2 regions of the Pedobacter sp. T50_32 genome follow, and region 1 is predicted to be linked to the other one. Evidence: riboswitches for the same ligand, from Rfam matches in the RefSeq annotation. Region 1 holds a riboswitch; the other holds the start of a gene.
What was found. Region 1 has a riboswitch for S-adenosylmethionine ahead of metH (methionine synthase). Riboswitches for the same ligand answer to the same signal wherever they lie in the genome.
Positions count from the first base shown of each region.

Region 2: another riboswitch for S-adenosylmethionine. It lies ahead of AC23ME_RS12790 (O-acetylhomoserine aminocarboxypropyltransferase/cysteine synthase family protein); the one in region 1 lies ahead of metH (methionine synthase).

Region 1 is NZ_JBYFBY010000005.1:138,886-144,946, forward strand. It holds gene AC23ME_RS15720 (S41 family peptidase) at 1-92, opposite strand, end outside; gene murQ (N-acetylmuramic acid 6-phosphate etherase) at 256-1,059, shown strand; gene AC23ME_RS15730 (hypothetical protein) at 1,187-1,753, shown strand; gene AC23ME_RS15735 (Bax inhibitor-1/YccA family protein) at 1,791-2,528, shown strand; SAM riboswitch class I at 2,645-2,748, shown strand; gene metH (methionine synthase) at 2,854-6,061, shown strand, end outside.
Region 2 is NZ_JBYFBY010000003.1:490,718-496,778, reverse strand. It holds gene AC23ME_RS12800 (homoserine dehydrogenase) at 1-1,131, opposite strand, end outside; gene AC23ME_RS12795 (homoserine O-acetyltransferase family protein) at 1,232-2,290, opposite strand; gene AC23ME_RS12790 (O-acetylhomoserine aminocarboxypropyltransferase/cysteine synthase family protein) at 2,341-3,639, opposite strand; SAM riboswitch class I at 3,901-4,011, opposite strand; gene AC23ME_RS12785 (serine O-acetyltransferase) at 4,295-5,101, shown strand; gene cysM (cysteine synthase CysM) at 5,192-6,061, shown strand, end outside.

The DNA.
Region 1 (6,061 bases):
TTTAAGAATTTGTAACCCAAAAACATGCCCCCAATTAACGTTACGCAATAGGCTAACGCAATCAATAAGTTGAGACGGGTACTTTTTTTCATTAGTTTAGTTAAGGCAAAGTTACTAAAAATTAGCTTCTCTGTATAAAAGAACGAATAAATTACAATTTAGTTTTTTAAAAATTTATGCCGATATTTGAAAACTCTTGCAATAAATTGCGGTTTTTTGCAAATTTGTAGGAGTGTAACGAATCAAATCATTTAAATGAAAAGAGTAACCGAGCAGGAATCGAAATATAAAGACATCGATAAAATGTCTGTAATGGAAGTTTTAGAAGGCATTAACAACGAGGATAAATTAGTTCCTCAAGCTGTTGAAAAAGCTTTACCTCAAATCGAAAAATTAGCTACAGCTGTAGCCGAACGCATGAAAAAGGGTGGTAGGTTATTCTACATTGGTGCTGGCACTAGTGGTCGTTTAGGTGTGGTAGATGCTTCTGAATGTCCTCCAACTTTTGGTGTGCCATTTGACTGGGTGGTAGGTATTATTGCTGGTGGCGATACCGCTATTCGCAAAGCGGTAGAGTTTGCAGAAGACGACGCTGTACAAGCTTGGAAAGATTTACAGGAGTACGATATTAACGAAAAAGATAGTCTAGTAGGTTTGGCTGCGTCAGGCACTACACCTTATGTGGTTGGTGGTTTAAATACTGCTCGTCAGCATGGCGTGCTAACTGGCTGTATCATTTGTAATGAAGGCGGTCCAGTGGTGGCCGAGTCTGATTTTCCAGTGGAAGTAGTAGTAGGTCCAGAGTTCTTAACAGGTTCTACCCGTATGAAATCTGGTACTGCGCAAAAATTAGTGCTAAATATGTTAAGCACAACAGTAATGATCCAGCTTGGGCGTGTAAAAGGAAATAAAATGGTGGATATGCAACTAACTAACCACAAATTAGTAGATAGAGGTACCCACATGGTGATGGAAGAATTAAACATCGACGAAGCACAGGCCGCTGAGCTTTTGATTAAATACGGAAGCGTTCGAAAAGCTGTAGAAGCAAGCAAGTAAGTTCGCTAACTATAATATTAGCCGCAGATGCACAGATTTAGAAGTTGAAAAATTTGTGCATCTGTGGCTTTCTTTTTTTAATCTTTTTAGCTCTCGTGTGTACAGGATAAAATCGTAAATTTGTTTTATGCACGAGATAGAACCATATTATCAGTGGAGGAACGATTATATTGCTGCTGAAGATGAGCGTTCTCCTTTTTACGAAACCGAATACTCGGAATTTTACTACGATAAGCAACTCTACAATTTTCTTATTCATCCCCAGTGGGATGCCTTTGGTTCAAATACCCTTTACATTAAAGTACTGTATGCCGATTATGATAGGCAATACGCCATCATCGAATTAATGGGCGAATGGAATGATACTATCAATAACGATATTATGACTTTAAAGCGTGAGATTTTAGAACTCATGATTGATGAGGGCATCAATAAATTTATCCTTATAGGCGAGAACGTTTTAAACTTCCACGCATCAGACGATAGCTATTACGAAGAATGGTTTCAAGATGTAGAGGATGGTTGGATTGCAGGTATCAATTTTAACGAGCATGTAATTAAAGAATTTAGAGATAACAGCTTAGATTACTATATTAACTTTGGCGGTGAACTGGACGAATTACATTGGCGAAAGCTTAAGCCACTACAGTTTTACAAAAAAGTTGAGGAACTGCTGACAAAAAGATTAAACTAAAATTGTATTTTTATCCGTTAACCAATTTAAATTAACAATGGAACAACAAAATTATCAATATCAGAACGACTCAGTTTTTGTGCAACAGCGTTCTGCTTCAAAAAAATTCTTTGCTAACGTTTTCATGTGGATGTTTGTGGCCTTGGCTGTATCAAGTGTTTCTGCATTTGTATTAGTTAATTCTCCAGGTATCTTATCAATGCTAGTGGGTGATAGAGGATTTACAGCACTAGGTTACATTGCTATATTCGCACCACTTGGTTTGGTGATGATCATGGGAGCAGCAATGCAAAGATTGTCATATCCAGCATTAGTAGGTATTTTCTTATTGTACTCTATACTAACTGGTGTGATGTTAGGCTTTGTTTTGCTAATCTATACAGCAGCATCTATAGCAATATGTTTCGTAGCGGCAGCAATTATATTCGCGGTAATGGCGGTAATGGGTTACACTACAGATGTAGATTTAAGTAGATTTGGACCTATCTTGATGGCTGCTGTAATTGGCTTGGTTGTCGTGAGTTTAATCAACTTCTTTATAGGTAGCGATACTTTAGGCTACATTTTAGGCTTTATTGGCGTGGCAGTGTTCACTGCTTTAACTGCTTACAAAGTACAAGAGATTAAAAGAATAGGCGAAGGATTAGATGAGAACGGAAACGAAATCGCTTTAGCTGATAGTAAAAAATTAGCTTTAATGGGCGCTTTATCGCTTTACATTACATTCATCAACTTATTCTTATCACTGTTAAGAATTTTCGGAGACAGAAGATAATCTGAAAAACAAAATATTATATCGAAGGCCATGCAATTTTGCGTGGCCTTTGTAATTTTATTTGGTTGTGTTACTGATATTTTTGGAAATGATAAGCGGATGTTGCACCTTTGCATTGCTTATTAAGAAAGACGGAGGGACTAGACCCAACGAAGTCTTAGCAACCTGTGCCAACAAGGTGCTAATTTCTAATCTCAGCAGTGGCGAGAGAAGATAAGTTTAAAGGGAATACCAGTTCCGATACTTTTAGAGTAAGCTGATAAATTTTGAGTATTGCGTCAAGCGATAAGCGTTCATTCGCCAAACGCCAAACGCGGATCGAGTTATGAGCATTAGAGAAGAACTAGAAAAACGTATTTTAATTATAGATGGTGCTATGGGTACCATGATACAGCGTTATACCCTAACCGAAGAAGATTTTAGAGGCGAAAGATTTGCCAATCACCCTTCTGATGTAAAAGGTAATAACGACTTGTTGAACATCACCCGTCCTGATATTATTAAAGCCATCCATACTGAATATTTAGCAGCAGGGGCTGATATCGTTGAAACGAATACTTTCAGTACGCAACGCATTTCCATGGCCGATTATGGAATGGAAGAGTTGAGTTACGAGCTAAGTTACGAAGGAGCTAGGATAGCCAAAGAAGCAACTACCGAATTCATGGCACAAAATCCTGATAGGAAATGCTTTGTTGCAGGTGCAATTGGCCCAACTAACCGTACGCTTTCACTTTCTCCAGATGTTAACGACCCAGGTTTCAGAGCGATCTCTTACAAAGAACTTTTTGATGCTTACTATGAGCAAATTAGAGGTTTAGTAGATGGCGGTTCAGACGTACTATTAATTGAAACCATCTTTGATACTTTAAATGCAAAAGTGGCAATTGCTGCCATTAAAGAATATGAAGAAGTAGTAGGAAAAAAACTTGAAATCATGATTTCGGGTACCATTACCGATGCTTCGGGCAGAACCTTGTCTGGTCAAACGGCAGAAGCATTTTTAAATTCTGTTGCACATGCAAATCCTCTGAGTATTGGTTTTAACTGTGCTTTGGGAGCGAAAGAAATGCGCCCTCACATCGAGGAACTGGCTGCAAAAGCAAATTGTTATGTTTCTGCTTATCCAAATGCGGGTTTACCTAACGAATTTGGCGCTTACGATGAAATGCCTCATGAAACTGCTCACTTGGTAGATGACTTTATCATTTCGGGCTTTGTAAATATAGTGGGTGGTTGTTGCGGAACAACGCCAGACCATATTGGCTGTATTGCTAAAAAAGCGGCAGCGGCTCAACCTAGAAAAATACCGACTATTGCTCCGTATTTAAGGTTAAGCGGATTAGAGCCAGTAACCATTACACCCGAAAGTATTTTTGTAAACGTAGGTGAGCGTACCAATATCACAGGTTCTCCAAAATTCTCTAAGCTCATTTTAGGTGGCGATTATGAAGCTGCTTTAGCCGTCGCCCTACAACAAGTTGAGGGCGGTGCACAAATCATCGACGTAAATATGGATGAGGGGATGATTGATTCGGAAGCGGCAATGACCAAATTCCTGAATTTAATTGCTTCAGAACCTGATATTGCCAAGCTGCCTATCATGGTCGATTCGTCTAAATGGACGGTAATCGAAGCTGGGTTGAAATGCTTACAAGGCAAAGGCATCGTTAACTCCATATCCTTAAAAGAAGGAGAAGAACCCTTTAAAGCCAATGCCCGTAAAATTATGCGTTACGGTGCTGCAGTTGTAGTAATGGCATTTGATGAGCAAGGTCAGGCAGATAATTACGATCGTAGGATAGAAATCTGTAGCCGTAGTTATCGCATTTTGGTTGATGAAATTGGTTTTCCTCCACAGGATATCATTTTTGACCCTAATATTTTAACCGTAGCAACAGGTTTAGAAGAACATAACAACTATGCGGTAGATTTTATTGAAGCTACCCGTTGGATTAAACAAAATTTACCTCACGCTAAAGTTAGCGGTGGGGTTTCCAATATTTCATTCTCATTTAGAGGAAACAATGTTGTGCGTGAAGCGATGCACTCGGCATTTTTGTACCATGCCATTCACGCAGGTTTGGATATGGGAATTGTAAATGCAGGGATGCTAGAGGTTTATCAAGAAATTGAACCCGAGCTTTTAGAAAGAGTTGAAGACGTACTATTAAACCGTAGAGACGATGCGACTGAGCGTTTGGTTGAGTTCGCTGAAACAGTAAAAAACAAAGGAAAAGTTATCGTTAAAGACGAAGCTTGGCGACAAGGAACGGTTGAAGAGCGTTTGTCTCATTCCTTGGTAAAAGGTATCGTTGAGTTTTTAGATGATGATGTAGAAGAAGCCCGCCAGAAATATCCGCGACCAATTCAAGTCATAGAAGGTCCTTTAATGGACGGAATGAACATTGTGGGAGATTTGTTCGGCGCTGGAAAAATGTTCCTGCCTCAAGTGGTAAAATCTGCCAGGGTAATGAAAAAAGCTGTGGCTTATTTATTACCGTTTATAGAGGAAGAGAAATTAGCCAATCCAGATGCTACACAGGGCTCTTCAGCAGGAAAGATTTTGTTGGCAACGGTAAAAGGCGATGTACACGATATCGGAAAAAACATTGTAGGCGTAGTTTTAGCTTGCAATAACTTCGAAATTGTAGATATGGGCGTGATGGTTCCTGCACAGGAAATCATTAAAAAAGCCAAAGAGATTAATGCCGATATTATTGGTTTAAGTGGTTTAATCACACCATCGCTTGATGAAATGGTTCACTTTGCCAAAGAGATGGAGCGAGAAGGATTTACAGTTCCGTTAATTGTGGGCGGAGCTACTACTTCGAGGATACATGCAGCAGTGAAAATTGCGCCTAATTATTCTGGTCCAGCTATTCACGTGTTAGATGCTTCTAGAAGTGTAACGGTTTGTAGCACTTTGATGAATGGCGAATTACGTGAGGGATATATTTCGCAAATCAAAGCCGAATACGATAAAGCTCGTGAAGCGCATTTGAACAAACGTTCGGATAAGCGTTTCAAGACTTTGGAAGAGGCAAGGGAAAATAAATTCCAAATAGATTTAGCACAAGTTGCTCCTGCTCCAACATTTACAGGTACAAAGGTTTTGGAAGATTATCCTTTAGAAGAGTTACTTCCTTACATCGATTGGACGCCTTTCTTCCATACATGGGAGTTACGTGGTAGTTATCCACGAATTTTTGAAGATAAAAACGTTGGTGATGAAGCGAAAAAGCTTTTCGACGATGCTCAAACTTTGTTGAAACGCATTGTAGATGAAAAGTTATTAAAAGCAAAAGCTGTGTTTGGTTTTTGGCCAGCACAAGCCATAGGCGATGATATCCAGTTAGCAGTTCCAAGTTCTCAGTTAACAAAGACAGCAGAACTGAAAAACGGTAATTCTGAATGGGTAATTATTCATACTTTACGCCAACAGGCCGAAAAAGTTGATGGTCAACCATATTATGCTTTGTCGGATTTTATTGCACCAGAAGGCAGCGGTAAGAAGGATTATTTCGGTGGTT
Region 2 (6,061 bases), on a different contig from region 1:
CTCCAAAAGGCTTTTTAAACTTACACTTCCAATTACGTATTTATAATCGTTACGAGAGAAACGTTCCGAGATGTTCTCAATTTGCAGCTTCTCTACAGTGTATTCATGTTGGTAGCGCAAGTAAACTTCCAAGCTCACTTTATCAGTGTGGATTAAGCCGTTTTGCTGCTTGTATTTTTTGTACTCGTAGCGATAATCATAGCGCAATGCTGCGATATCTGAAAGCACAGCTGCACCAGTTGGATGGCCACCAGCACCTTTTCCAAAGAAGAACTGTTTGTCGGCGAAAGCGGCTTGTACCGTTACGCCATTGTACTCATTTTCTACGTTATATAAGAAGTCATCGCTCTTTACAAACTTCGGCAATACAAAAGTAATAACCTGTTTAGTGCTGATTTTCCTAGTAGTCGGTACCAATTTGATTTTGAAATTCTTCTCTTTTGCGTATTGAATGTCTGCATCGCTTAGGTTTTGGATACCGATGTTCAAAATCTTATCAGGATTTAAGAACAAACCGTAAGCATGTGCCGTCGCGATAGTTAGTTTAAATTTAGGGTCGTAACCACCAACATCTAAAATTGGGTTGGTTTCTGCAAAACCTAAATCTTGAGCTTCTTTTAAAGCAGCATCGTAACTAGCGCCTTCGTTAAAAATTTTTGAAAGAATGTAGTTAGACGAACCGTTGAAAATACCACTGATGCCGTGTAAAAGCTCGTTATCGTAGTATTCTTCTAAGTTTCTGATGATTGGAATACTGCCGCAAACTGCACCTTCGTACAATAAGGAAGTACCATTTTCTTCTTGCAACTGTACCAATTCTGCCAAGTGAGTAGCAATCATTTTTTTATTGGCCGACACTACATTTTTACCGCTGGTTAACGCTCTTTTGGTAATTGCATAAGCTGCATCAGCATCGTCAATTAACTCTACAATGGTGTTGATTTCTGGATTATCTAAAATCTCATCGTGAGAGGTCGTGAACAAATGTGCATCTAAAGTTCTTTTCTTTTCAGGGTTTTTAATGGCAATTTTTACCACTTCCAGATTTAGGTTTTGTGCCTTAATGATATCATGTAGACCTTGTCCAACAACTCCAAATCCAAATAATCCTATTTTAAGTTTCTTACTCATGTGTTTAATTCGTATTGCGATAAGCGTATTGCGATGTATCGTTTAACACCAAACGCTCTCCACTTAGGTATATGCTATTTTTACTTTCTACTTTTAACTTTTAAGCGGTATGCTGTAGTTTAATTACTTTGTTATTTTTTGCGGCATTCTCTTTTAAAAAATTGCCAATGATGTTCGTTAATTTATCCGTTTCTATTAAAAATCCGTCGTGACCGTAAGCGCATTTAATGCTGGCAAATTTCGCATCGTTAATATGGTTAGCTAAAAACTGTTGTTCGGTAATAGGGAAGAGGATGTCGTTCTCTATGCCCACAACCAGCGTATTTGCTTTTACCAATTTCAAGGCATCAGCTACGCTTTTTCTACCACGACCAACATTGTGGCTATCCATCGCTTTGCTCAAATACCAATAACTGTAAGCGTTAAAGCGTTTGCACAATTTCTCGCCTTGGTAGTTTTGGTAAGACGAAGCTCTGAAATCAGTTACTTTATCGTTCACACTTTCCAACTGGGTTTCGTTGTAGGCTTCGTAAGTTCTGTAAGAAAGCAAAGCGATGCTTCTTGCCGTTTTCAAGCCTTTGTAACCACCATCGGGTTTGTTTGCGAAGAAAGTTCTATCGGTAGCAATGGCCAAACGCTGACTTTCGTTAAATGCAATTCCCCAAGGTGAATGAGCTGCATTGGTTGCTACTAAAATCAAATTTTCGATTTCGGTTTTATCAAGAATAGACCATTCTAAAGCCTGCTGACCACCCAACGAACCGCCAATTAACGTTTTAACTGTTTTAATACCCAAGTGCTCGGCCAATAACTGATGTATCGCTGCTAAATCTCTGATAGTGAACTCAGGAAAAGCCAAATAGTAAGGCTGGCCTGTCACTTGATTTACACTCAGCGGATTAGTAGTGCCATAATTAGAGCCTAAAACATTTGCGCATACAATAAAGTGTTCTTCTGGATTGAACAAATCTTTAGTGCCAAATAAACCTTTCCACCAATCTAAAACATCGGCGTTTGCCGTTAGCGCATGACAAGCCCAAATTACATTGTCCTTTTTGGCGTTTAATGTGCCATAAGTTTGATATGCAATTTCCAGATTACGGAGTTTTTTGCCGCTTTCTAGCTTGAATATTTTTGGATATTTATAGATGTTAGACATGTTTAAAAGTTGGAATGTTGTAAGGTTGCAGGTTAGTCAACTGTTAATTGTTAACTGAAAACTGATAATGCTTGTTCAAAATCTGCCTTAATATCGTCGATGTGCTCAATACCAACTGATACTCTTAATAATGCAGGTGTAACGCCAGCGGCTAATTGCTCTGCCTCGCTTAATTGTTGGTGCGTAGTCGCTGCAGGTTGTATAATCAATGTTTTTGCATCGCCTACGTTAGCTAAATGACTTACCAATTTCAAGTTATCAACCAATGCGATTGCATTTTCTTTATTGCCTTTTAGCTCGAAACTTAATACTGCGCCAAAGCCGTTTGATAAATATTTTTTCGCATTAGCATGATAAGGGCTGCTTTCTAAACCTGGGTAGTTTACTTTGGCAACTGCCGGATGGTTTTCTAACCATTTAGCCAAAGCCAATGCATTTTCTACGTGGCGTTGAACTCTCAGCGAAAGTGTTTCCAGTCCTTGCAATAATAAGAATGAATTGAATGGAGATTGCGACGCTCCGAAATCTCTCAAACCTTCTACACGAGCTCTGATGATGAATTGGATGTTTCCGAAAGGACCGTTCTGACCGAACACATCATTGAAAACCAAGCCGTGGTAACCATCAGATGGTTCGGTAAATGCAGCAAATTTTCCGTTGCCCCAGTTGTAGTTTCCACCGTCTACAATTACACCGCCAATGCTTGTACCGTGACCGCCAATCCACTTTGTGGCAGATTGTACTACTACGTTTGCACCGTGGTCAATCGGTCTGAATAAATAACCTGCTGCACCAAAAGTATTGTCTACAATTAAAGGTAAATCGTGCTTTTTAGCGATGGCAGCAATTTGTTCAAAATCGATGATGCTGAAAGATGGATTACCGATAGTTTCTAAGTAAATCGCTTTTGTGTTTTCGTCAATTTTTGCTTCAAAATCTGATGGATTATCGCCATCTGCAAATTTTACAGAGATACCCAAGCGTTTAAAAGCAACTTTGAATTGGTTATAAGAACCTCCGTATAAGTGACTAGATGACACGAAATTATCGCCAGCCTGTAAGATGTTATTTAGTGCAATAAACTGCGCCGCCTGTCCAGAAGCTACAGCCAAAGCTGCTACACCGCCTTCTAAAGCTGCAATGCGTTTCTCAAAAACATCCGTAGTTGGGTTCATGATACGGGTGTAAATATTTCCAAATTCTTTTAGTGCGAAAAGATTTGCACCATGTTCCGAGTTTTTAAAACCATATGATGTTGTTTGATATAAAGGAACCGCTCTAGAACCAGTTGTTGGGTCTACTTCTTGTCCTGCGTGTATTTGTAGTGTTTCGAATTTATGTTGTGACATGTTTTTTCAGTTTTAGTGTTGTAAAGTTGGAATGTTGACCTATTAAGGTACGTCAGTGGGGCGTATCCCGTTTTAGCGGGACCTTCCTAATTGTTAGAAAATTACAAGTGGAAGATTTTTGATTTAGTATATGCGAATGCACATACACATCGTCAATTGCATATTGCAGCAATTGTCAATCATAGAAATAGCAATAGAATTTTGTCCGACCTGCTCGGGAAACGTGTTTCTTGAAATAGAATTAATTAGTTTCATCTTATTAATTTATATCTCCAAAGTGCACCATGCAATTTGGTCAGGAATTGGCACCTTCTCTTTTTGAGGGTTGCCAGTGGGTCAGGGAGCCTGTCTCTCGCCACTTCTTTATAAATCAATAACCTTTTCGGTAATTGACTTTTATTTGCTTCCAAATAATGTTTCAAATATAGGATGTTTTTTATTTCGATACAAAATAAAATTCTGAAATATTTTTAAATTACTGATTTTGAGTAGCTTTTTGTTTTAACCACATAGACACATTAGGCTAAATTCGGGAAAAACTATGTGTCTATGTGGTTAGAATTTTTTACGAGTTAACTAATAAATCAATATTAGGATGATAATTCCTAGGAAAATAAAATACTAACTTTGTAGACTTACTATATATTATTAGATTTTGAATACTGAATTCCTAAATAGCATTATACAGCGCCAAAATCAACAGCAGGTTGTGCCTTCTAATCAGACTATTGCAAACTGGGCTCAATCTTTACTGAATTTGATTTTTCCAGAACGAGGAGCGTCTACCAATTACAATCAAGAGGTACTAAAAGGCGTTTTCTTTGAACTTAAAGAAGAACTGCAGTTGATATTGAAATCAACAAAGTCATCTAGCAAAGCTTTAAACAAAGGAATTGCAGAAGCATTTTTTGACAGGTTGCCTGAGGTTTACCGCAAATTAAATACAGATTTGGTTTCTTTGGTAGACGGAGACCCGGCTGCACAAAGTGAATTTGAAATTATTAGGTGTTATCCCGGTTTTTTTGCCGTGGCGATGTATCGCTTTGCGCATGAGCTGCATTTGTTGGAAGTACCGCATATTCCGCGTATCATCACAGAGTACGCACATACTGTGACGGGAATTGATATTCATCCAGCAGCAGAAATTGGTGAATATTTATACATCGACCACGGCACAGGCTTGGTAATTGGTGAAACCACTGTTATTGGCAACCACGTAAAATTGTATCAAGGCGTTACTTTAGGAGCGCTGAGTGTAGATAAGTCGAAGTCGCATACTAAACGACACCCGACTATTGGAAATCATGTGATTATTTATTCTGGTGCAACTATTTTAGGTGGTGAAACGTTTATTGGAGATGGTAGTATCATTGGCGGTAACGTTTGGTTAACGAAAAGTGTACCTGAAGGTTCTACGGTTTATCATCAGGCAGAGGTTACAATTAAAGGGAAGAATAGTTGATGGTTAATGGTCAATAGTTTTTGGCGACATAAATCATCTTAAATCTGCGTTATCATCTGCGGAAATCAGCGGGTAAAAAATAAAATAGAAATGAAAACCATTATAGATTGCATCGGAAATACGCCATTGGCAGAAATTAGATATTTGAATACTAATCCAAACGTTAAAATTTACGCGAAGCTAGAAGGAAATAATCCTGGCGGAAGTGTAAAAGATAGAGCAGCGTTAAATATGATACGCAGTGCTATGGAGCGTGGAGAAGTAGATAAAAACACTAAACTTATCGAAGCAACCAGTGGAAACACAGGAATTGCATTGGCTATGATTGCTTCCATTTACGGTATCGATATTGAGTTGGTGATGCCTTCAAGTTCTACTAGAGAGCGTACTTTAACCATGGAAGCTTTTGGTGCAAAAGTTACTTTACTGGAGTCTATTGAAGTTTGTAGGGACTATGCAGAAGAAAAGGGAACGCAACCTGGTTATTTCCTACTAAACCAATTCGCAAACCCTGATAATTATTTAGCGCATTATAAAACTACAGGTCCAGAAATTTGGGAAGAAACCGAAGGAAAGATTACCCATTTTGTAAGTAGCATGGGCACTACAGGTAGTATTATGGGTAACTCGAGATATTTAAAAGAAAAGAACGCCGACATTCAGATTGTAGGTTGTCAACCAACGGAAGAGTCTTCTATTCCTGGTATTCGCCGCTGGCCTATCGAATATTTGCCAAAGATTTACGAGCCTGAGCGTGTAGATAAAATTATGGATGTTTCTCAGCAAGATGCGACTTTAGCAGCTAGAGCACTAGTAAAAAAAGAAGGCATTTTCGCAGGAATGAGTACTGGTGGAGCATTGCATTGCACCCTGCAGTTAGCAAAAGAATTAGAGAGCGGCTTGATTGTGTTTATCGCTTGCGATAGGGGTGATAGGTATTTAAGCAGTGATTTGTTTGGT